Regions from separate parts of the Simiduia curdlanivorans genome, predicted to be linked through region 3. Evidence: predicted binding sites of a transcription regulator. Region 3 holds the regulator's gene; each other region holds the start of a gene.

Region 1 (5,803 bases), 740 kb from region 3:
GCCACACACGCCGTGTAGTGGCCAAACGCCTAACACATCATCCACCTTGTGCCAGCGGTTTTGAATGAAGGTAAACAGTAATACAAAAATGCCGCCGGCCACAGCGCCGGTGAGCAGGGCGCCGATGGGATGCATTAAATCCGAGCCAGCGCAAATAGCTACAAGGCCGGCGAGTGGGCCGTTGTGAATAAAGCCGGGGTCTTTTTTACCCACAATCATCGCCACCAAAGTGCCGCCGACCATGGCCATCAAGCTGTTCACCGCCACTAAACCGCTGATGCCCTCCAAGGTTTGTGCGGACATGACGTTAAAGCCAAACCAGCCGATGCATAAAATCCAGGCGCCAAGGGCTAAGAAGGGAATGTTTGACGGCGCAAACGCAACCACATTGCCATTGCGCACGCGGCCGTTGCGAGTGCCTAAAATAATGATCGCGGCTAAGGCGATCCACCCACCCACCGCATGCACGACAACGCTGCCGGCGAAATCGTGGAAGGGGTTGCCGAACTGCTGGGTGAGCCAATCTTGCACGCCGTAATTACCGCCCCAAATCATGCCTTCGAACAGCGGGTAGACCAAGCCAACCACGCAAGCTGCCGCAATTAACATGGGGTAAAATTTCGCGCGCTCGGCCACGCCACCGGAAATGATCGCGGGAATGGCGGCGGCGAAGGTTAATAGAAAAAAGAATTTCACTAATTCGTAACCATTATTTTGTGCCAGCGCCGTGGCCGAGGCAAAGAAGTGGGTGTCGTAGGCGACGTAATAGCCGACGAAAAAGTAAACCAGCGCCGAAACGCCAAAATCCGTTAGAATTTTTACCAAGGCATTAACTTGGTTTTTCTGTCGAACCGTGCCCACCTCTAAAAAGGCGAAACCAGCGTGCATGGCAAATACCATGATGGCGCCGAGTAAAATAAAATAGGTGTTGGCACTTGAAACTAAAGTTTCTACGGCACTGTTAAGTGACTCCATTTGCGTCTCCTGCGGTCTAGTTTGGTGCGGTTTTCAAAGTAGGCACAAAGTTGGTGCTTTTGTGGCGTAGTTGAACCTGCATAGTTTTATTTTATCTTATTGATTTTTAAGTGTTTTCTGTGGCGATAGCCAAATGCGAACATAATAGAGCAAAAAAAATGCCAACCTGCACCAAATTGGCGCGTCTCGCCCGTCAACGTGCAGCCTTACTCATCCGTTCAGCGTGAGCCTATGTACCCAGATTCAGACCAACAGCTCGGCCATCAAGATCATCACCCCGTCGCACAGCGGCGCTCGATCTCCGTGGTCATCCAAAACTTTGCGGCGCCGGCCAATGTGGGCGCCGTGTTTCGCAGTGCCGATGCCTTTGGGGTGGCCTGCGTCTACCTCTGCGGCGATACCGTAGCGCCGCCCAACACCAAACTGCGTCGGCTTTCGCGCGCCGCAGAGAAGTACGTGCCTTATAAAGTGGTGGCAGATGCGGTGGCGTTAGTGCAGCAATTAAAAGCGCAGGGGCTGCAAATTATCAGTTTGGAAATTACCGCCAATAGCTTGCCCTTGGCGGATGCGCGCTTAACGGAGCAACCGCTGTGTTTAATTCTGGGCACCGAAGACGAAGGTGTTGCGCCTGAGTTGCTGGCCCTGTCTGACTTGGTGCTTCATATCCCCATGAGTGGCTACAACTCGTCGCTCAATGTGGGCAGTGCCTGTGCGGTGGCGCTTTACGAATTGACCCATAAAGCTAGCTAGCTCTGGGCGAGACGCGCGAGCTGTGGCACACTCGGGCGGCATGTAAATTTTACAACAAAGGAGTGATGTTTTATGGCTAGCTTAGCTGTGATAGACCCTATCAATGTACCCGTTGGCGGTATCGCCACACTGCAACTGCAATTAGTACCACCCTTTAAAAATACCGACCCTGGGCGCCCAGAAAATTGGAGCATCTTGAATGAGGCGGGCGAAGTGGTTGATCCGAATAGTTTGAGGATCGTGTTCAGCTCTGATTCCTGTTCATTTCAGCGTATGCGTGAGCGCGCAATTATTATGGTCACGCTCACTACGGCGGGCTCTGATAAGGATGATCGCTTCAAGTTTTTTGGCAATGGACTTGAATATGCCGAAGATAAAGAAGATGTGAATGACGATGTGACAACGGATTTGACCAAAGATGGTCAGACGCTTGTGTTCACTATCCAAAATCAAGGTGGCGTTGAGTCGACGGTTGATTTTGGCTTTTTAGTGTCGCGGAAAAATCGTCAAACGGGCGAGCTTCATATATTTGAGGGGCCTGATCCAATATTGATTATTGAGCGCCCTCGATAACAGGTGCTGCTTCGGTGCATGGGGATTTTGCTTGTGCATCGAAGAATAGTGTTTGAAAACGCTCATCGATACATAAAGCATTAAACCAAGGAAAATTATACCATCCAATGTGATAGCCCATTTCAAGGCTGCTATGAACTCTGATCATTGCGTTGTCTATGTCCTTTTTGGCAGAAAAGTAGAGGGCTTCGGCATATATTAAATCTGCATTCTCCGGCTCTAGTTTTTTTGCCTCTTCTAAGTCTTTATGCGCTTCTACCAGATCGCCTAGATGAACACGTATAGTCCCTTGTAGTATGAGGCTTGAAAGGTCTGATACATCTTTTGAGTATTTCAAACTCATGTTTAGGTGGTTTTCAGCTTCTTTTATTTTATTTTGTGCAAGATATATTTCCCCTAGTGTGTGCTGCTTCTTTGGGTCAAAGGGTGCAAGATCGACTGATGCTATTGCGCTTTGCGTGGCAGCGCTGAGGTTGCCACTAAGAAAATACGCTATTGAAAGATTGTTCAAGTCATTTGGATGCGATGAGTTTTTTGCTATTTTTTTATATGCCTCCGCTGCAGTTTTAAACTCTCCCCGTATCATGGAAATCGCCGCGAGAAAGCTATTAGTTTTTCTATGTTCAGGATTCAATTCTAGTCCATTGCGCAAAGTGGTAATCGATTCATTCAATTTTCCCTGAGCATATTGGCAGTAGGCAATAGAGTAGTAAATGTCAATGGATTTTCGAGATGCAAGTAGTTGAGAAAATAATTCTTCTGCCCTAGAAAAATCATTTTGATCCAGCGCTAATTTCGCTTTAAAGCGATAATAAGTGTCGTATTGATTAAATTTTTTTAATTCTTCTATTTTTGTATTGGCAGCGTCTAGTTGCTTTAATGCTGCTAGCATTAATATTTCCAGCTCGATGCTTACTTCCGGATCGATCAAGTTTTGATTGTCTCGAAGTATGTCAGAAGACTTTCTAAGGAAAGTTCCGTCGTTAGTTACATCGTAGTGTGATATTGCTGCATCAACCAGTAGCCTGTATCCAGGAATGAATGCGGGATTATTTTTTAACTCATCAATCAATTCGAAAAAATCTTCCGAAGATAGTGAGCTCGTAGTGTCGTATTTTTCGGCGATTTCCAAATAAATTGAATAACTTTTCTCATTTAAAAGTTCACGATATTGCGCTGTGCTATCGAACAGTTTTAAGGTGTTGTGCCAAGTGGTAAAATAGGCGTCTTGTGTGGAGGACGTATGAACCGCCCAAGATTTACGTTGGGCTACGTTCCAATTCGGCGCCGTTAGCCTTTCAATCGTAATGTTGCAGCGGGTACCTTGGCAGCTAAGCTCGGATCGTATAATCGAATCTGCACCCGTTTGATCGCCAATAGTGGCTAAGGCATCTGTTTCATTCCATTCGCTCTGATCGATAAGCTCGGTGCTATTGGTGCTTAATAGCGCCGACCGCATGGTATCGAGCACCGTGAATGCGATCGTCTTGTTGTCCAAATCGGACGTTACGACAGGTTTTAGTACCGCAACATGTTGTTTGCCTTCAAGCGACAGCGATGCGACTAGTGCGAGAGAGCCAGCGGCGATGAATACCAGTGTGGTTATTATTATGGCATTTAGGGAGCTTGTGTTTTTCCGATTTGTTTCAATCAACACCGTTTCAACCTTCTTCACCGGCAAGGGCTTAAAGGCGACTGCCATGTTTGCGGCAGTGGGCCGGCTCTTCGCCTTTTTTTGCAAGCTCTGTTCAATGATCTCTGCGACCTCTTGGCCGCGCTCATCGCTTTCTACATTGAATTTAAAAGGCGCAGGAGCTCTGTACAAGATACTGTGCAGCAGCGTATCTGTGTCGCTGGTGTCGCCAAAAGGGTGATGCCCGCACAGCAAGCTATAGGCCAAAATACCAAAGGAAAACACATCGCTTGCAGTGGTTAAATCTTCACCAACTGCTTGCTCGGGGGACAGTGAGCCAGGGCTGCCAACAAATTCGCCCGGCAAAACTTGGCTGTCGTGAATGTTGGTGTGCTTGGGCTGGGCTTGGTGCCGTGCGATGCCGAAATCCATGATTTTTACCGCGCCGTCTGCGGCAATCATGATGTTTTCGGGTTTCAGGTCTCGGTGAATAATGCCCTTGGCGTGGGCGCAGGCTAAGCCTTCGGCAATTTGCTTCAGCCAATCGAGCCGCTGATCGAAATCTATGGCGTCTGAATGCAGCTCGTCACTATTAAGTATGTCCAATAGCGTTCGGCCACACACATATTCCATCACCAGCGCGGGCACGCCATGCCAGTCGATAAGATCGTAAATTTGGACAATATTGGTGTGGTTAATCTGAGCTAAGAGTTTGGCTTCTTCCTGAACCGCTTCTACCCAGTGTTCGTTAGCGCGGTTTTGCCGGATACACTTGATGGCAACTTTGCGATTTAAGCGCTTATCGTACGCCAAATACACCACGCCCATACCACCTTTTCCAAGAATGGATTCGACCTCGTAATTGGCGGCATTATTGAGCGGAATTGGGTTCATGCGTGGCGTCAAATTGGGTTATTTTTATTTTCCCTATGTCGTCATGTGCCCACGTCCTTGTGCTGCCAAAATAGGTGGCAGCAGGAGCAAAGGCTAACTTACTGTGCCAAGCCTTGGGTTGCAACGGCAAAGTTGCAAACCCTAGCATTTAGACCATTGGCTAATAGGTATTTAGGTGCAAGTTGTTATAGTGGTTGACTAACAATAGGGTGCACAACAATTAGATCGGAGTTTATGTACATGTCAGACGTTAAAACTTACCCCATCCCCAATAATTTTGCCGATGCCCATATCACAAAAGCAAAATATGAGGCCATGTACGCGCGTTCAATAAACGAGCCAGACGCGTTTTATCGCGAACAAGCTGCACAATTTTTAAGCTTTTCTAAGCCTTTCGACTCAGTGTGTGAGGCGAACCTTCTTAAGGGCGAAGCGAATTGGTTTGCCGGTGGCCAGCTTAACGTGTCGGTGAATTGTATCGATCGACATTTGCCTGCGCGCGCCAATCAAACGGCGTTTATTTGGGAGGGCGATGACCCGAGTGTGGCGAAACATATTTCCTACGCCGAGTTACATGAACAAGTGTGCCGTTTAGCCAACGTTTTGCGCGCGCGCGGCGTCAAGAAGGGCGATCGGGTGTGTATCTATATGCCCATGATTCCAGAGGCGGCCTACGCCATGTTGGCCTGCGCCCGCGTGGGTGCTATTCACTCGGTGGTGTTTGGTGGCTTTTCGCCCGACGCTCTGAAAGATAGAATTTTAGATTCCGACTGCAAGGTGCTGATCACTGCCGATGAGGGCTTGCGCGGTGGTAAAGCAGTTGCGTTAAAGGTTAACGCCGACAAAGCCTTGGCGTCTTGCCCCAATACCCACACTTGCTTGGTGGTTAAGCGCACTGGCGGCAAGGTGGCTTGGGACGATAGCCGCGATGTTTGGTATCACGAGGCAGTGGCGGGTGTTGCCGCGCAATGTGAACCA
Region 2 (5,803 bases), on a different contig from region 3:
ATTCAGCGTACGGTAATTAATTCGACGGCTAACCTGCGCCTTAGCACGCCAGCTATCTTCCCCTAGCTGGTCAAAAAACGCATTTAACCGTTCCACCGACAAGCCGCGCATAACCGACATTTGATCGTAGGTAGCAGCCTTGGCAATTTTTAACATGCTGGGCGACAAGTCCGTGCCAGTTATATTGACGTTTACTAATTTCTTCGGACTAAGACGCTGATACTCTTCCACCGCCATGCTTATGGATAAGGGCTCTTGGCCCGAACTACAGGCAGCAGACCAAATATTGATACTGCTTTTTTGCCCAGCGAGCTCCGGAAAAATATGGCTTTTCAACATTTCAAAGGGATAAGTATCGCGAAACCAAAAGGTTTCATTGGTGGTCATGGCATCGATAACAATATCGCGCAAGGGCGAATATTTATTGCGCTCAAGTTCCTGAACCAGTTCACCCAAGTCTTTAAAGTTGTGGTGCGAAAGCAAGGGGCTGATACGTGTTGTGACCAAATACTGTTTACTTTCGGCTAGGTAAATACCGCAAGCATCGTGTAAGAAATCACGAAACTTGGTAAAGTGCGCGGAATCTAAAAAGGTTTGAGACAAGCCAATAATACTCATGTGGAAACAGCGCTGACAGTTTAACCCGGCAGCGCTGTTATTCTACGTTAATGACCAACAGGTTTATTCTTCATCCAACATACTTTCACCGCACATTGACTTCACTCGCTCATTAACACGCCGCGCCAGGTCGTCGGGGTGAAATTTAGCGAGGAAATCATCTGCGCCTACTTTTTTAACCATTGCCTGATTAAATACGCCGCTCAATGAAGTATGCAGGATAATATGTAGATCCTTTAACGCGGGGTTGCCACGCACTTCGGCCGTAAAAGTATAGCCATCCATTTCCGGCATTTCGATATCAGAAATCACCAACAGCAATTCCTGAGTCACGGTTTTCCCTGCCTCGATCAAGCTCTGCAGAAACTCCAGCGCCTCGCGGCCGTCTTTACATAGCGTTGTTTGCAGCCCCATAGATTCAATAACCCGTTGGATTTGCTTACGGGCAATCGTGGAGTCATCGACAATAAGCACATGTTTCTGCACCACCCGCTCGGCGATACCATCCTCAATCACACCGGCCGTAATTTCTTCGCTAATAGGTGAGACCTCTGCCAATATTTTTTCGACATCGATAATCTCTACCAGCTGCCCCTCTACCTCAGTGACGGCTGTGAGGTAGTTTTCGTGACCGGAGCCCTTTGGTGGTGGATGAATGTGCTCCCAATTCATATTGACAATTCGCTCAACCTTGCTCACTAAAAAGCCCTGAGTTGAGCGATTGTATTCTGTGATAATAACGAAACAGTTTTCGAGGTTTTTTAACGGGCCATGACCTGTTGCCAAGTTCATATCCATAATCGAAATGGTGCCGCCGCGAATATGTGCAACACCCCGAACCACCGGGTGGCGCTTAGGTATTTCATTCAGTGGCGGGCACTGCAAAACTTCCTTTACCTTGAAAACGTTGATGCCATACAGCTGCTTTCCCGCTAGGCGAAACAGCAACAGCTCTAGCCGGTTCTGGCCGACTAGCTGGGTTCGTTGATTAACGCTGTCTAAAACGCCTGCCATTACGGCCCCCGACCAATTCTTGTTGTGGTGTCAGTGTGGTGTCTGTGTATCAGTACCGCTATAAACATAGTTCATATAACTCAATTGCGCACAACGGCATACATGTTGCACTCAGCCTTATATAAACCCGAATACGCCAAATTACTGTCGTCTCGAGTTGTTGTCGGCATAAAGACAAACTCCTTGAGTGTTTAGCAAGCATAGGTCATAAATTCGTGAAATTATTGTTAGGTCTATTAAGCGCGCTCTTTATCCTCTTTACGTCAAGCCCTAGTGGTGGCGAAGAGCGCTGGCACCCTATCGACAATATTGCTAAAACGGTCGATACCGCACTGGCAAGCCATTACTTGGGGCTCTACCCGAACTACGATATTAAAATTACCGTCAACGCACCCGACAATCGCCTTAAATTCCATCAGTGTGACAAACAATTGACGGTGGACACGCAAAACCTGCCCGCTAGCGGGGGCAACGCAACGGCACAAGTGAAATGCGCTGGCCACACACCCTGGTCGCTCTATGTCTCAGCCACTATCGAGATATGGGGTAACGCCGTTACCGCCAATACCAGTATCGCCCGTGGGCAAGTTATCGACGAAAGCAGCTTAACCTTAGCCCGCACCAATATTGCCAGCATCCGCAAAGGTAGCTTGCTCAGCATTGAGGATGCCGAAGGGCTTGAAGCACGCCGCGCCATACGGCCGCATCAAGTGGTGAGAAGCCAAGATTTGATTGAACCATTAGTGATTCGCAAGGGCGACGCGGTCCAGGTTGCGGCGCTACTGGGTAGCCTCCGGGTGATAACCCCCGGCACGGCACTCGGAAATGGCCGCGTTGGCGAACATATATCGGTTACCAACAACCGCTCAAACCGAAAAGTTCGGGCTAAAGTTATCGCTGAAGGCCTTGTTGAAGTGCCTTTGTAAAGGGCTATAAGGTAGCGCGGCTATTGGATGCGCCGGATTTTAACCTTATCTGCCGACAACCTAGGTTAAAATCGCGCCCTGAGCTGACGCCCGTCGCGCCGGCGGTAAAAATAACGGTTAATTTCCACTAAAGATCTAGGTTGGCCTGCCGATAACCGAGCAAGAAAGGTTGATTTATATGAGAGCTTCGAGTCCAGAAGCCAGTAGGAGCCACGGTTTACGCAATATTGCATAATATTTCGTGGCGCCGTGAATCAGATCCAGCGTTTACATTTAGGGTTAAAAAAGGGTACGAGAGGTTCATATGATTATTGATCCCAAAGCTGGGCTAACGGGCCTTAGCAGCCAACAAAGCCAACGCGCTAGCCAAAAGCCCGAAGGCGAGAGCGGCAAAGCAGGTAAAACTGATGCCCCAAAATTGGATAGCGTCCAATTGAGCGACCAAGCCCATAGCCTGAAGCGCCTCGAAGACAATATTGCCGCAGCGCCCGCCGTCAACGAAGACAAGGTGGCCGCCTTGCGCGCCGCTATCGCCGACGGCAGCTATCAAATCAATGCCAATAGCATTGCCGAAAAAATGCTTGCCAGTGAAGGCATTTAAGCGATGACTTTTCTTCTGTAGGCATAGTTCTTGCTGCGCTTAGGTATTACTAGGCGCAATGAGGAACTGACATGGCCACCCCACTCCCCTTCAAAATTGCTCAAACTGTCCAACAAGAATTAAATGCGGCTAACGCACTTTTCGCGCTACTGCAGCAGGAATCAGATGCCTTAGGCAGTCGAGATACCCAATTGCTGGCAACAATCATTGAGCGCAAAAATCAAGAACTGGTCAATCTTGCGCAGGGTGCGAATAAACGCTTTGCCATTCTCACGGAACAAAAACTCGCCCACAATCAGCAGAATTGGATGCTCTTGTTAGGGCGCTGTAGAGATGAAAAATTACTCCAACAATGGCGCGCCTTGGAGCAACAAATTAAGGCCTGTAAACAAGAAAATGAAACCAACGGCAAGCTGTTGACCCGAAGCCAGCGGGTGCTTGCAAAACTCACGGGCGTGTTGCGTGGGCAAGTGGAAAATAATCAAGAACTGTACAACCGAAAAGGCAGCCATAGCGCCGCAAAGCGCAATTTAACCTATGCCCAGGCCTAGTAATCATGCCTGTTGATCATGAAGAAGCACTCGAGGCGCAGCACCTAAACGATGCTGAGGATATCTACCGGACCCTCAGGGCGCTGCAGCTACAAAGAAGTCTCCTTACCGTGACACTTGCCGGCAGTAAAAACATCGGCAGCAGCTTGGTGCTTGAGACTGAGCTAGATAGCCACACCCTGTACATCGATCAACTCAGTGATTCAGCGCTACAAGCTCAACTCGCGCCAGGCCAAACGTTGTTATTGCGTGCGAGTTACGGTGGCGTACAAGTGAGCGGGCTTTTCTCCATTATGGCGATCAGCCGCGATAGTGACGCTATTCAGCTCGCCTTTCCCAGCGAGCTGATGCACCGGCAAAGACGCGCCGCCTTCAGGGTGAATTTAACCGCACCACTCACCACCATCCAGCTTAAAGGGAAAGATAGAGCCGAGCCTCTTGAAGGCGTCATTGTCGATATCTCTGCGGACGGGCTTGCGGTTGAATTCGACAGGTTCGTACGCCCACCTATTATGCCAAGTGAATATTTCCAACATTGCCATTTCAGTTATAACGACGAGGAATGGGAACTAGGCCTGATAGCCAAACACCCCAGCTTCGATAAACAAACCAGTAAATACCGCTGCGGGTTCAGCTTTCGCAGCCTATCTTCGAGCCAGAGTAAATCCATTAATCAATGGATTCTCCAAACCCAGCGCTATAAACAAAAGCGAAGCGCACTTTACCCCAGGCCTAAGTCATAGGCATGAGAGATAAAGATCGTCTAACAATCTAAAAAAGCCACCTAAATAGCCACTCTTTTGTCGCTAAACAGAGCACTATGGCTCAGTTGAGCGATGCAAAAGTTACCGATAATTAACCTTAGGCGACACTTGAAAGACAAAATATCAGTCACAGCGCAATTTTTGAGCATTTAAGGTGCGTTATTAAACACTTCTCGCCTATTGCGGCGAGAGCGACATCCGGCCACGCCCTTGCTGTAGAATCCGCCCCCTTAAACCCCCAGCTTCATCGGAGCCTGTCATCATGTTGTTTTATCGTACTGCGTCTTTCTGCTTAGCACTGGCTGTCTGTTTTACCTCGCAATGGGTCTCAGCGAACACCAAAGCAGAGCTCACTGCAGCACTCAACAACACCCAAGCCAAACTGGAAAACAAAGAAACCAGTATTGCAACCTTAGAAAGTCGCCTTTCTAGCTATGCCAACAGAGAAACAGATGCGCAGGAAAAGCTCGAAAAAGCAAAAGCTGAGCTAACCGCTGCCCAACAAGAACTTACCCAAGCAAGAGCCTCCACCGGAGATGAAGCGGTGGTGCAACAAGAGCTCGCCCAAAAGAAGGTTGAACTTGCCTTAAACGGCTTGGAAAGCCGTAAGAAGCGCCTGGAAAGCACCTCAGAAAAGCTAACAAGCCTCAACACCGAACTAAAAGCCGCTCAGGCAGACCGCCAAACACTCAAAATTAAATCGGCCACACTGGAAACGCAGATTGCGGCAGTAAGAAATACGCCGAGCGCTCCCGCACCAAAGGCTACGCCAACGAAACCGGTTTACACAACTGCACCGGTCACGCCTACGCCGGCGCCCATCGCCTTAAAAGAACCCGAACCAGCGGTTAATACTGTAGCCGCTACCGTTCAAGCCGCCGTCGAGCCAGCGCCAGTCAAAGCCGATACACCGCCGACAGCCCAAGAGCGTTATGCGCGTGACGAGATGAAAGCCTTAGCGGCCAAAACTAAAGGCGCCGATACCTCAGGATACCGCCAGTTTTCTGAGCTCTATGTCGAGGCAAACAACAGGGACAAAGAAGAGCTCGAGTTCCTAGGTAATAACCAGTACTACGGCGAAGTTAAATTAACAGCGGGCAGTAATAAGTTAGAAATTCGCAACCGCACCTTTAAAGTCAACGTGCCGGACGACCAAGAAGGCGATATTTTTGTCGTCATCTACGATGCAGAAAACCGCCAAAAAGCGCGCTTTGTTATCTTTAATAAGAATCTTTTGAAATATTAAGAAAGAGCAGCTTACAGGACAATAAGCTCACAGTTTACAGGAAAGGGAAAAGCTGCAAGCTAAGTGCTTGTCGCTTTTAGTTT
Region 3 (5,803 bases):
CAGTTGCAACGTTTCCGGCAGCGGAATCTTGCTCAGCTGATCCTTATTGAGATCACATAGCTTAGCCCCAAGCTGCTGTAGCGCTGTGGCCTCGTTTTTGATTTGGGTTCGACTTTTTGGGAGTTCTTCGCCGTCGAGCAGGTCGTCAGCTGGGTCGTGATTTGCCATGATAATATCCAAAATTCTTGCTCGGCCCTTCCATCAGGTGCGGGCGGTTGCGTCTCGGCCCGCATGGTACCCAACTCGGGGTTAAAGCGACAGCGTTACTCGCCTTCGCCGAAGTAGTCGTTGATCAGAGCGGTGATGGCGTCCATGGCTTCCTGCTCATCGTCGCCGTCGGTTCTTAGGTTGAGCTGTGTGCCTTTGGCCGCGGCTAGCAGCATGAGCGACATAACACTTTTGCCGTCTACCATTCTCTCGCCGATGCCCGCTTGAATTTTGCAGCCAAAACGTGCGCACAAGGTCGCCATTTTTGCCGCCGCACGGGCGTGCAGGCCTAGCTTGTTGATAATCTCTATTTGGGTTTCAATCACGCTACGCCTAGCCCTTTGTGCCGGTTAATTCTCGATGCCTAAGTTGTAGTTTAGAGTTTTTTCCCGCCAGTGCTTTATAAAGTTCTTCGGCCATATAAACCGATCGGTGTTGGCCACCAGTGCAGCCAATAGCGATGGTCATGTAGCTGCGGTTGCTTTGTTCAAATTTTGGCAGCCAGCGCGTTAAGTGCGCCAGAATATCGCTGCGCATTAGGCGCGTGTCTTCTTGTTCTTCTAAAAAATCCGCCACCGGCTGATCTTGCCCCGTTAGGGCCCTCAAGTGGGGTTTCCAGTAAGGATTGGGTAGGCAGCGCACGTCAAATACGAAATCGGCGTCTACCGGCACCCCGCGCTTAAAGCCAAAGGACACCAGTTGCACGGACATACTGGTATCGGCGTTCAAGCTGACGCGGTTTTTGACCAGGTCGCGCAGTTGATGCAGGGTGAGGGTGGTTGTGTCGATGACTAGATCGGCTAAATCGACGATGGGTTGCAGTAGCTCGCGCTCTTTTACCGTCGCCTCTTTTAGGCTGACCCCTTCTTTACTAAGTGGGTGCTTGCGCCGCGTTTCGCTAAAGCGCTGAATCAGTACCGGTGATCGGGCATCTAAAAACATGACCTCGATCCGTATACCCTTGGCATTGGCGTCGGCCACCAATTGTGGAAACTTGGGCAGTTCCTGCCAAGCATTGCGAGCATCGACGCTGATCGCAAATAGAGAATTGGGTGTTGGATCTGATACTAATTGATGTACCAGCTCGGGTAGTAAGCGCAAAGGCAGATTATCGACACAGTTAAATCCTAAATCTTCGAGCACGTGCAGGGCGGTACTCTTGCCTGCTCCGGAGCGGCCACTGACGATAATTAAGCGCGGTGATTGTTTGACCGTACTTTTATCCGTATTCATGTTGACAGAATCCCTTTATTGCGTGGCAAGGTATGCGCTTACCCTACTATAGAGTAGATCGCTTGTCTCAGCCGTTCTCAGTGCCGCGCGGAATTCTTCCTGTTGAAATAATTCGGCCAGTTTTGCCAATGTTTGTAAGTGCTCGCTACTGGCTTCTTCCGGCACCATAAGGGTAAATATGACGTCGACCGGCGCACCGTCGATGGCATCGAAGTCGATCGGGCTGGAGAGCACAACCAAAGCGCCAATAGTGCTTTCACAGCTGGCGACTCGACAGTGTGGGATAGCAATTCCATGACCTAAGCCCGTGCTACCCAGTTTTTCACGCGCGATTAAGCTGCGAAATAGTGTATCGGCATCTAGGCTGGGTATATCAGTGGCGATGATGTTGGCGATCGTCTCAAGCACGCGCTTTTTACTGACGCCCTCTACACCGTGTTGTACACGGCGAGGGGCTAGAAGGGTTTCAAACTGCATAGGGTTATCGATGGCTTCGGAGTTTTTCTTTGTGTTTAATTAGTTGGCGATCTAGCTTATCAGAGAGCAGGTCTATGGCTGCATAGAGATCCTGAGACTCTGAATCAGCGAAAAATTCAGCGCCACTGACGTGTACTGTCGCTTCCGCCTTTTGCTGTAGTTTATCAACACTTAGTATGGTGTTGATACTGGTTATTCGGTCGTGGTGTCGCTCGAGCTTTTCCAGCTTTGCATGGACGTAATCTTTTATGGCGTCGGTCAGGTCTAGGTGGTGTCCGCTGATATTTATTTGCATTCGGCTGCTCCTTTGTGTCGCTGCTTTTGCTGTCAACTGCCCTTTTTTGGTGCAAACCCCAAAGCTGGGCGCCTAAAACTAGGGTGTAGCGGTGTTGCTTGATCTAGCGTTTAGATCAATCTCTTGCGTTCATTGGATGCTGCAATGCCCAATGACTCTCGGTATTTAGCGATAGTTCTGCGCGCTACCTGAATGCCTTGCTCTTCAAGCAGGGTGGTGATTTTACTGTCGCTTAAGGGTTTTTTCGGATTCTCAGCCGCCACCAGCTTCTTAATAATGGCGCGAATCGCGGTGGATGAGCACTCTCCACCCGCATCCGTGCTGACGTGGCTGGAGAAAAAGTATTTCAGCTCGAAGATGCCCCGCGGGGTGTGCATATACTTTTGTGTGGTAACGCGGGAGATGGTGGACTCGTGCATGCCAACTTCTTCTGCAATGTCGTGCAGTACCATAGGGCGCATGGCCTCGGGGCCGGATTCAAAAAAGCCCATTTGCTTTTCGACGATGCAACTGGCGACCTTGAGCAGGGTTTCGTTGCGGCTTTGCAGGCTCTTGAGGAACCAGCGCGCCTCTTGCAAATGGTCGCGCATGAAGTTGTTATCTGGGCTGGTATCTGCCCGTTTGACGAGCGAGGCGTAACCAGCGTTAATGCGTATTTTAGGCGCTATGTCTGGGTTAAGTTCCACTAACCAGCGATCCTGCTTCTTACTGACAAAGACATCTGGAACAACATATTCAGTATCGGCCTGTGCGATTTGTTCGCCGGGGCGCGGGTTTAGGGTTTGAATTAACCCGATTACCTCTGCCAGCTCAGCTTCTTTAAGTTTACAGCGCCGCATCAGTTGCTTGTAATCGCGATTGCCTAACAGCGCTAAATGATCCTTAACAATAAGCTTAGCAGCATCTAGGAAAGGTGTAGTAGTTGGCAGTGTTCGCAGTTGGATAAGTAGGCACTCGGCCAAGTCTTGGCCGGCGACACCGACCGGGTCAAACTGTTGAATGCGATGGAGAACCGCTAACACTTCGTCCAGTTCAACCGGGTCTTCGAGCATTTCCTGTTCTTGATTGAGGCCCTCGGCTATGTCGCCGATGGGGTTGCCCAGCATGCCGCTCGGTTCGATATCGTCGATGATCGATAGGGCGATGACTCTGTCCCTGTCGCTCATGGGGGTTAAATTGAGCTGCCACAGCAGGTGTTCCTGCAGGCTTTCGCCGGTGCTATCGCCGCGCTCGTAATCGCGGTCTTCGTCGCTGCCTGAACCGCTGCTGGCTGGGCCGGAGGTGTAGATGTCGTCCCAGTTGGTGTCGACCGGCAGGTCGTCGGGTATGTCGTTGTTCCAGTCACTATCCATCTCATTGGACTGGTTGTTATCGGGTGAAGTTTCCGGCGTGTTTAATTCTTGTAGGTTGGTTTCGGTAGATTCTTTGGCACTGTTAAATTCTGGGTCGCTAGGTTCGCTGACATCGCTACTGGCCTCTGTGTCCTGTGCCCCGTCTTCGCCCTCTGATATTTCGAGCATGGGGTTGGATTCTAGCGCCTCCTGAATTTCCGCTTGCAAATCCAAGGTGGACAACTGCAGCAGCCGGATGGCCTGCTGCAACTGCGGCGTCATGGTCAGTTGTTGACCTAGCTTGAGCTGTAGTGATGGCTTCATGGTTTGATGACTAACATCCTTTAAGGTAGTGCCTCGCAACTTCGCCGAGGTATGGTCTTAGTGTAGTCATCCGTCAGGGCTCAGGCAATATTGACAAGCAAGCTCCATGCCTTTATGAGCCGTAGGGTAAATTAAAATTAGAGAGTGAATTGATCACCTAAATAAACCTCGCGGACTCGCTGGTTGGCTAGCACAGTATTGGCGTCGCCTTCTGCGATGATATGCCCCTCGCTGACGATATAGGCTTTCTCGCAGATACTGAGAGTTTCGCGCACATTGTGATCGGTAATAAGCACGCCTATACCGCGTTCTTTGAGGTGTTTGATGATGTTTTTAATGTCGCCCACGGAAATTGGGTCTACCCCAGCAAAGGGCTCGTCCAGCAAAATAAACTGCGGCTCAGTGGCCAATGCCCGTGCAATTTCTACGCGTCGTCGCTCGCCGCCAGAAAGTGCCATGCCTAGGCTGTCTCGAATATGGGTGATGTGAAATTCTTCGAGCAATGCTTCCATGCGTGCGAGGCGTTGCTTGCGGTTGAGCTCCTTGCGCGTCTCCAGTATGGCGAGAATATTGTTGGCCACGGTGAGCTTGCGAAATACGGACGCTTCTTGGGGTAGATAGCCGATACCGGCGCGCGCGCGGCCGTGGATGGGCATGCCCGTCAGGTTTTTATCGTCGATTAATACGCGCCCGGCGTCATTTTCCACCAGGCCCGCAATCATGTAAAAACAGGTGGTTTTGCCTGCCCCATTGGGGCCGAGTAGGCCGACGATTTGACCGCTGTTGACCTCCATGGACACATCGATAACGACACGCCGACCCTTGTAACTTTTGGCCAAATTTAATGCACTTAATTTAGCCATGCTATTCCTTCGCGTCGCTGTTTTTTTTCTGGGGTTGAAGAATCATTTTTACCCGGGAATTATTACTGTCTCGGCTGCCGGCTTCCACCAGCGCGAGATGAATGTCGTAGTTAATAATATCGCCCGTCACGATGGAGCCGTCTTGTTCAACTTGCGCGTTTTCAGTGATGGTTAATTTATCTTCTACAACCTCGTACTTGAGCGTGTTGCCGCGCGCAATAATCACTTCTTTGTCGAGTGCCGGCTTTTGTTGAAAGTGCGCGGGCGCGCCGGTGGCAACAATGCGGTTAACTTTTTTCTCGGCGCTGTGGATGACAATTTTATCGGCAACAATATGAATGCTACCTTGATCCATTTGCACGTTGCCGGTGTAAACAGTGATGCCTTTATTTTGATCCTGCGTTGCTTTGTCGGCTTCGATCTGAATCGGTTGGTCGCGATCCTCGGGTAGGCCGTAACTTAAAACGCTGGTCAGCGCCAAGGCTAGGATGGTTGTATTTTTAACAGCACCTTTAACGGTATTAATAAGGGGCATGGGTTCCTCTTACCTTGTGTTTAAGCGTGAGTGTTTGGGCCTTCATGTCAGCGGTTAAACCCACTGCAGTGGTTGTGCCCGTCGGTGTAATGATTTTTACCGGCTGGTCGGTATCGGCTATTTGACGCTTAGTAAAATAGATCATTCGATCGGTAAAGAGTTCCGTTATGCCTTTGACTGGATCTTCCTGCCATAAATGCACGTTGCCAATCAGTTCAACTTGCTGGCCTTTTTCTGTCGCGCGCCCCTGATCGGCTGTGATGTGCCAAGGGCGGGTGTTGTGCGTGAAAATTTGGGCTTCTATGGTTTCTATTAGGGTGTAGTCTTGATCGCTCGCCTTGCCTTTGGGTTGGAAGTGATCGGCGCGCGCACCGGTGATGTGTTGGCTTAAGCTTCCGCTCACATCGTATTGTTTGCTAATAAAGTTGGTAATAAAAAAAGCCGGTGCCATTTGTTGGTCTTTAGCGCTGCCTTTATCGAACAGTCGGCTGGACGGGTTGTCGACACTAAACAGATAAACAACAACCATAATGGCGAT
Region 4 (5,803 bases), on a different contig from region 3:
GTCGGTATCTTTGGCCTTCATAGAAGCCTTGGCCTCTTCGCAAGCATCTTCAATATCGTTGCCGACATCCTCGACCGTTTCTTCAATATTTTCGCCTAACTCTTCCGGACCGCCTTCGTTAACATCACAAGCGGAAAGTGAAAAAATAGAAAACAGAACGCACAGTATGATTGATAGCTTCTTCATGGTATTCATCCTTATTGTTTCGTTGATGTATGCCTTTCACTTAAAAGGTCAAAGTGTGTATAAGGACAAAATGTCCTGACATAGGTAGGCAATCAAATTTCATGCCATCAAATCTCCTAGCCGCCACCCACTAAGCGTTAAAGCCCGTTAACTTGCGGGCATTGCAATGTCTTCATGGTCAAAAAAAGCGTAATTCTTTTGAAAAAGAGCTATTGATGTGAAAAATGCTCTAGGAAAAATCGGGGGGATTGTAAAAACAAGCCGAATTTTTCCGGTAAGTGTAAATTTGGGTTCTTCTTTTTTGTAATTCTTTCAAAATAGCCACAACATTAGGCTAAAACACCATATAACAAAGACTCACAGCCCCTGAAAACCGTGAACTTCAATTTTGGCATAGCGCTTGCTGCACACATAACTGACATCACTGCACGCACAACCAACCGCCTACTATCTGCTGTGCATAGATGTCACAAATGACAATACATTCTGGATCGACATATTAGGTCGATGCTAAAAATACCAACCGACATTGGAGAAACATCATGTTAACCTGGGTAATCACCTTTTTAATCCTTGCTTTAATTGCTGGCGCACTGGGTTTTGGCGGTATCGCTAGCTTCTCGTTTGCCGCAGCAAAACTATTCTTTTTTGTTTTTCTCGTGCTATTTATTGTATCGTTGGTTGCACATCTTTTAACGGGACGAAAGACAACACTGCCATAAACAGCAACGCTTCGATAACACATGAAGCCCACGAAAATACATTTTTGAACGGGAAGCAATATGGATATTCAAATTACCGGCTTACTTGGCCTGTTAATATTTATCGGCGATATCTGGGCAATTTTGAACATTGCTCAGTCGAAAGTCACGATGGGGGCAAAACTACTCTGGGTACTACTCGTGCTCTTTCTACCGCTATTAGGCTTGATCATTTGGTTTTTTGCCGGACCAAAAGCAACAGCAGGCTAAATCTGCACAGTTGGCGCTGCACTGATTTTTTAGCCTTAGGTGCAGCCAGCTATTGAAGGCCATTAGCGGTAAAGGACAATCGCAGTTAAAGATAGGGAGCGAAAAGCGTTGTCATCGCCGCTCGCAACCGCAGCCAAAGCGATCTTTCCCGCAACTGCGAGAGGGTTAACGGTATCGCTTGATCAACCAGCTTATCGATGTGCTCTGCCATGGACTTGGTAAACTTCTGGTCGTAAATCTCAACTAGCATTTCGAAGTTTAACTTTAAACTCCGAGCATCCAAGTTAGACGAACCAAACAAACAATAGTAGCTATCAAAAACGTAAAGCTTCGAATGCATAAATGGCGGCGGCATTTGAAAAACCTGTATGCCAGGGCGTAAAAGTCGACCTAGTGCATGCTCACAGGCCCAACCCATGAGGCGATGGTCAGGCGCTTGCGGAATCAAAATCTGTACTTCTACCCCTCTCAATGCCGCCAATTGAATTGCCGTAACCAAGGGCTCAGGCGGAATAAAATACGGGCTAACCAGCCGAATCTTTTCTTTCGCGAGGGTGCAGGCCCCCACTAAAGCCATCAAACCTAGGTGTTCTGATTTGTCGGGGCCATCTTCGATTGCCCGACACAAAACGCCAGCCTCATCACTGAATTCAGGTAGCGCGATATTATCCTCAAGCTCGCCGCCACTAAATGACCAGTCGGCCAAGAAAGACGCCAGCAGCTGCCTGACAATCCGGCCCTCTACGGCAAAAAACTCGTCGATCGAAGCGGCGCGCGCATCGGTACTGACATTGCCGTTGACAATATTCATTCCGCCAGTAAACGCTTGAGCCTGATCGATAACCAACAGTTTCCTGTGGTTGCGCAAGTTAATATGAATGCGCGGCGGCAACAGCTTGGGCGGGTTAAACAATTCACACGCTACGCCCGCCGATCTAAAGCCAGCCACAGCATCTGCTTGACTGGCAAACACGCCAAGCCCATCGAGCACCACCCGCACATCAAGCCCCCGCTGCTGAGCGGCGCCAATAGCCTCGATAAACCTCCAGCTTTCACCGTCGCCGTCAAAATTATAAAAGCAGGCGTAAATACTGCTTTTCGCCTTCGCTATGGCATTGAGCATCGCGGGATAGGCTTGATCGCCAGTATGGAAATGTTCAATCTGGCGGCTGGTACAGAGTAAGCGCCCACTCAGCTTCTGCATAGCTAACGCCTGCGGCTGCCAGCTCGCATCAACCAAATCGAGTTGATCGTCGCTCTCTCTGGCGAATAGCGCATACCTATTAGCCATGAGTTTATGGGCGCGCCGGGAAATGCGATTGATGCCAAAGATCCAATAAACGAGTGACCCCAAGAACGGCAAGCCAGCAATAACGATTAACCACGCGAACGCGGAGCGCAGATCTTCCTTGCGCAGCAAAAGATGGGAAAAACTAAAACCTGCCAAAAAAATGTGCAGAAGTAAAAAAGGTACGCCGAGCGATACAGTTAGCGTCATTTACTTTCTCGTAATGTGTGAAATAGATAAGCAAGCCCGACTATAGCAAAGCCGCGGTGTAATTTTTTCAAAGCTGGCAACAAATACACGAAAGTCTTGAAATTCATGCAAATGCAGCCGAGCACAGGATGCCAAACCCGCTAAATTCAAGAGATTGCAGGCTTGGCACACTATTCGCTAAACACCTTGTGCAACGTATTGATATCTACCGCTCGGGCGCTTGCCGCTCACAGCACTAGAGAAAGTACGGAACCGGCCGAATGGTCGAATTAAACCCAAGGAGTATCCTATGAACAAGCTAACGAAAACGATTGGTACATTGACCCTCGGCGTGGCGATGGCAGCGTCTATCCCAAGTATCGCCGTTGCTGGTACGGATGAGGGTAAGGGCATGACATCCGAGTCGTCGGTATACTTTAGTAACGGCTGGCGCGAAGGTAAAATTGAAGCAGCCGTATTGTTTAACGAGCATTTAAACCCGTTTGAAATTGATGTGGAAGTTGGAAAAAATACCGCCTATTTAGTGGGCTCGGTGTCTAGCGACATAGAAAAAGACTTGGCTGAACAGGTCGCCTTGAGCGTTGAAGGTATCGACAAGGTAGAGAATCGCCTTGAGATCAAGCCCGATGCCAAGCAAAAAACCACAAAGAGCGAGCGTCAGCAGCAAGACGGTAAGTTCGTTCAGGCCGTTAAAGACGCCACCATCGCCGCCGAAGTAAAAATGAAACTATTGGCCAGCGAACATGTGTCCGGATTTGACATAGACGTCGACACTGAAAATAAGGTTGTCGTGCTGGAGGGCGATGTGTCGAGCGATGCCGCTAAAGATTTAGCCGGGCGAATCGCGGAAAATGTCGATGACGTCAAGCGTGTGGAAAACCACCTTAAAGTTGTAAAAAGTTAATTCGTGTTACTTGGGGTTGCGCAATGCAACCCCGCATGCTCGCATCACTTGATGCATCCAATCATAGATAAGCACCCAGCTATAACCCTATCTAGGCTACCTACCCTTTCTACCCTATTTACCTTATTTACCTGGCACCGTTGATTATGCGATGCAGAGCCAGTTTAGACTCACGACCGCCCAGGTTTAAATCGCGTAGAGCTTTCTGCTTTTATTCTACTAGGGGTAAATACTCAGCGCAGCGTCTCTTCCCCTTTCCGTTTCCTTCTTGTAGCTTGTAGCTTGTAGCTTGTGGCTTGTGGCTTGTGGCTTGTGGCTTGTGGCTTGTGGTCGGCATTTTCACCTCTATTGGAAAAATAGATACACCGCCGACACGTCCCATTAAACACTGAACAAACAGCTTTGTACTATTTTCAAATTTTGTAAAAACAATTGTAACCAAGGAAACACAAAGAAGGCGTTATACCGATTAGGCAAAGAAATGAACGCAAATTACAAGACAATGGCTGAGAAAACACACTAAAAAAAGTTGGCACAGCTCGTGCAACACTATTTGTGGAAATGAAAGTGTAATAGCACCCACTGGTAAATTAAAGGAGAATACCATGGCTACATCAAAAGCAACCGCTAGCAGTTCAAATGGCAGCTTCGGCTCACCCGTAGCGGATGTCGCGCGCGAGCAGGGCCACAACGCGGTCGATAAGTTAGCCGATCAAGCCGCCATCGCGGAGCAAAAAGTACGCAGCACTGCAGCCTCCTCTTCGGAGACCATTGGCGAAAAAACCGAGCAAGCAAAAAAAGTGGCTAACAAGGCAGCCGCCGACGTGCAGGATTTCGCCAAGAACAACCCTTGGACAACCGCCGGCATCGCCTTCGCAACCGGCGCTCTCGTTAGCGCATTTCTGCGTCGTAAATAGTCATGCTTAACAGCAAGTCGGATACTTTCAATGCACAACACCGCAGCGAAGGTGAGACGTTAGACGATGTGCGCCTAGGGCCAAGTATTGATGCTCTGGGCGCCGCACTAACGCAATTTATTAACGCGCGTCTGGCACTATTAAAAGCCGAATGGCAATTATCCTTGTCAGCTTTAGCCTTGTCCTTTGTGGCATTAGTGGCGCTGGGCGCACTATTGGCTATGACTTGGTTTGCAGGCTTCGCCGCGCTGTCCTACGGCGTGGCCATATGGCTCAACCATTGGCTCTGGGGCCTCTGCTTTTTTGGCCTGTGCCAATTATCGGCAATCACTTTGCTTTGGCGATTAAGCCGTCGGCTGGTCGGAAAAATCGGCTTTCAACATAGCCTTGCGATTGGGGAGATCACGCATGTTAAACCAACTGCTAAAACGTGAAATGGCAGCACTCGACGCCGCCAAATTACAGCTAAGCATTAGTCGCTATGAATTAAGCCTTGCCAAAAATGATGTGATAGAAACCACTGAGGCATGCTTGGTTAAACCGGCCACCTTGGCAGGACTATTTGCCGGCGGCGTCGCTTCCGACCTACTGGCCGACAGCTCGACAAAAAGCAGCGGTTTCCTGTCGACCCTTAAACTCAGTTTCATAACGCAAATATTGGGCGCACTGGCAGATGCTGACGAAGTCGCAGCAACGCCAGCGAATGACTCATGACTAGCATTCCAGAACACAACTCAGCCCCAGAATGCAGCACCGTTGCACCGGCCACCACCGCGCGCCAGTCTGCTTGGACCAATACGAAAAACCAGCAAATTATCTGCGCCTGCCTCATTCCAATCGCACTTGTCACATCGGTTGCGGGGCTCTATTACGGCAAGTCCATTCTATTTCCCATTACTTTGGCTTGGCTCTTGTCGCTATTACTCTCGCCCTTGGTGCGCTGGGCTGGAAAATTTAACCTGCCCAACCCGCTTAGCGCCGCGTTAGTGGTTGCGCTCTTGCTAGGTAATATTTATTTGATCGGTCAATTCCTCGCCGAGCCAGCAGCAAAATGGTTGGAAAAAATGCCACAAAAAACGGCGATGCTTAAATCTAAATTGAACCTTGTGCACGAACCACTAGCCGAGCTAAAGCGCGCCGGCGAGCAAGTTGCAAAACTTGCACAAGGGTCGACAGATCAACCCATCGTTGTATCTGTGCAAGACAACACCTGGATGCAAAACTTGCTGACCGATGATTTACCCGCCTTATCCGGCACCATGCTAATTGTTGTGGTATTAACCTATTTTTTATTAGCCTCGCGCGGTTCCATGGTTCGCCAGGCGGG

Evidence for each region. Region 3 encodes sigma-54, which starts transcription at its own class of promoters, with help from an activator protein. Its sites were predicted from a motif close to TGGCACANNNNTTGCNNT; they were not measured.
Region 1: QWY82_RS05735 (ammonium transporter) is a predicted target of sigma-54. The motif match lies at 1,122-1,139, and genes of this name have one in related genera.
Region 2: flgA (flagellar basal body P-ring formation chaperone FlgA) is a predicted target of sigma-54. The motif match lies at 1,727-1,744, and genes of this name have one in related genera.
Region 4: QWY82_RS19810 (BON domain-containing protein) is a predicted target of sigma-54. The motif match lies at 2,819-2,836, and genes of this name have one in related genera.

The regions. Positions count from the first base shown of each region.
Region 1 covers NZ_JAUFQG010000004.1:1,251,330-1,257,132, forward strand. Annotated here, with positions in the region: gene QWY82_RS05735 (ammonium transporter) at 1-975, opposite strand, end outside; gene QWY82_RS05740 (TrmH family RNA methyltransferase) at 1,207-1,725, shown strand; gene QWY82_RS05745 (DP-EP family protein) at 1,798-2,298, shown strand; gene QWY82_RS05750 (serine/threonine-protein kinase) at 2,279-4,825, opposite strand; gene acs (acetate--CoA ligase) at 5,066-5,803, shown strand, end outside.
Region 2 covers NZ_JAUFQG010000006.1:89,089-94,891, forward strand. Annotated here, with positions in the region: gene QWY82_RS14270 (CheR family methyltransferase) at 1-618, opposite strand, end outside; gene QWY82_RS14275 (chemotaxis protein CheV) at 682-1,632, opposite strand; gene flgA (flagellar basal body P-ring formation chaperone FlgA) at 1,848-2,558, shown strand; gene flgM (flagellar biosynthesis anti-sigma factor FlgM) at 2,863-3,159, shown strand; gene QWY82_RS14290 (flagella synthesis protein FlgN) at 3,231-3,710, shown strand; gene QWY82_RS14295 (flagellar regulator YcgR PilZN domain-containing protein) at 3,716-4,453, shown strand; gene QWY82_RS14300 (hypothetical protein) at 4,737-5,720, shown strand.
Region 3 covers NZ_JAUFQG010000004.1:1,990,349-1,996,151, forward strand. Annotated here, with positions in the region: gene yjgA (ribosome biogenesis factor YjgA) at 1-168, opposite strand, end outside; gene QWY82_RS08865 (HPr family phosphocarrier protein) at 264-533, opposite strand; gene rapZ (RNase adapter RapZ) at 541-1,440, opposite strand; gene ptsN (PTS IIA-like nitrogen regulatory protein PtsN) at 1,456-1,917, opposite strand; gene hpf (ribosome hibernation-promoting factor, HPF/YfiA family) at 1,922-2,212, opposite strand; gene QWY82_RS08885 (RNA polymerase factor sigma-54) at 2,323-3,867, opposite strand; gene lptB (LPS export ABC transporter ATP-binding protein) at 4,005-4,730, opposite strand; gene lptA (lipopolysaccharide transport periplasmic protein LptA) at 4,732-5,265, opposite strand; gene lptC (LPS export ABC transporter periplasmic protein LptC) at 5,252-5,803, opposite strand, start outside.
Region 4 covers NZ_JAUFQG010000006.1:1,341,469-1,347,271, forward strand. Annotated here, with positions in the region: gene QWY82_RS19790 (hypothetical protein) at 1-186, opposite strand, end outside; gene QWY82_RS19795 (DUF1328 domain-containing protein) at 729-908, shown strand; gene QWY82_RS19800 (PLDc N-terminal domain-containing protein) at 969-1,157, shown strand; gene QWY82_RS19805 (phospholipase D-like domain-containing protein) at 1,243-2,655, opposite strand; gene QWY82_RS19810 (BON domain-containing protein) at 2,945-3,559, shown strand; gene QWY82_RS19815 (DUF883 C-terminal domain-containing protein) at 4,165-4,476, shown strand; gene QWY82_RS19820 (hypothetical protein) at 4,479-4,910, shown strand; gene QWY82_RS19825 (hypothetical protein) at 4,885-5,190, shown strand; gene QWY82_RS19830 (AI-2E family transporter) at 5,187-5,803, shown strand, end outside.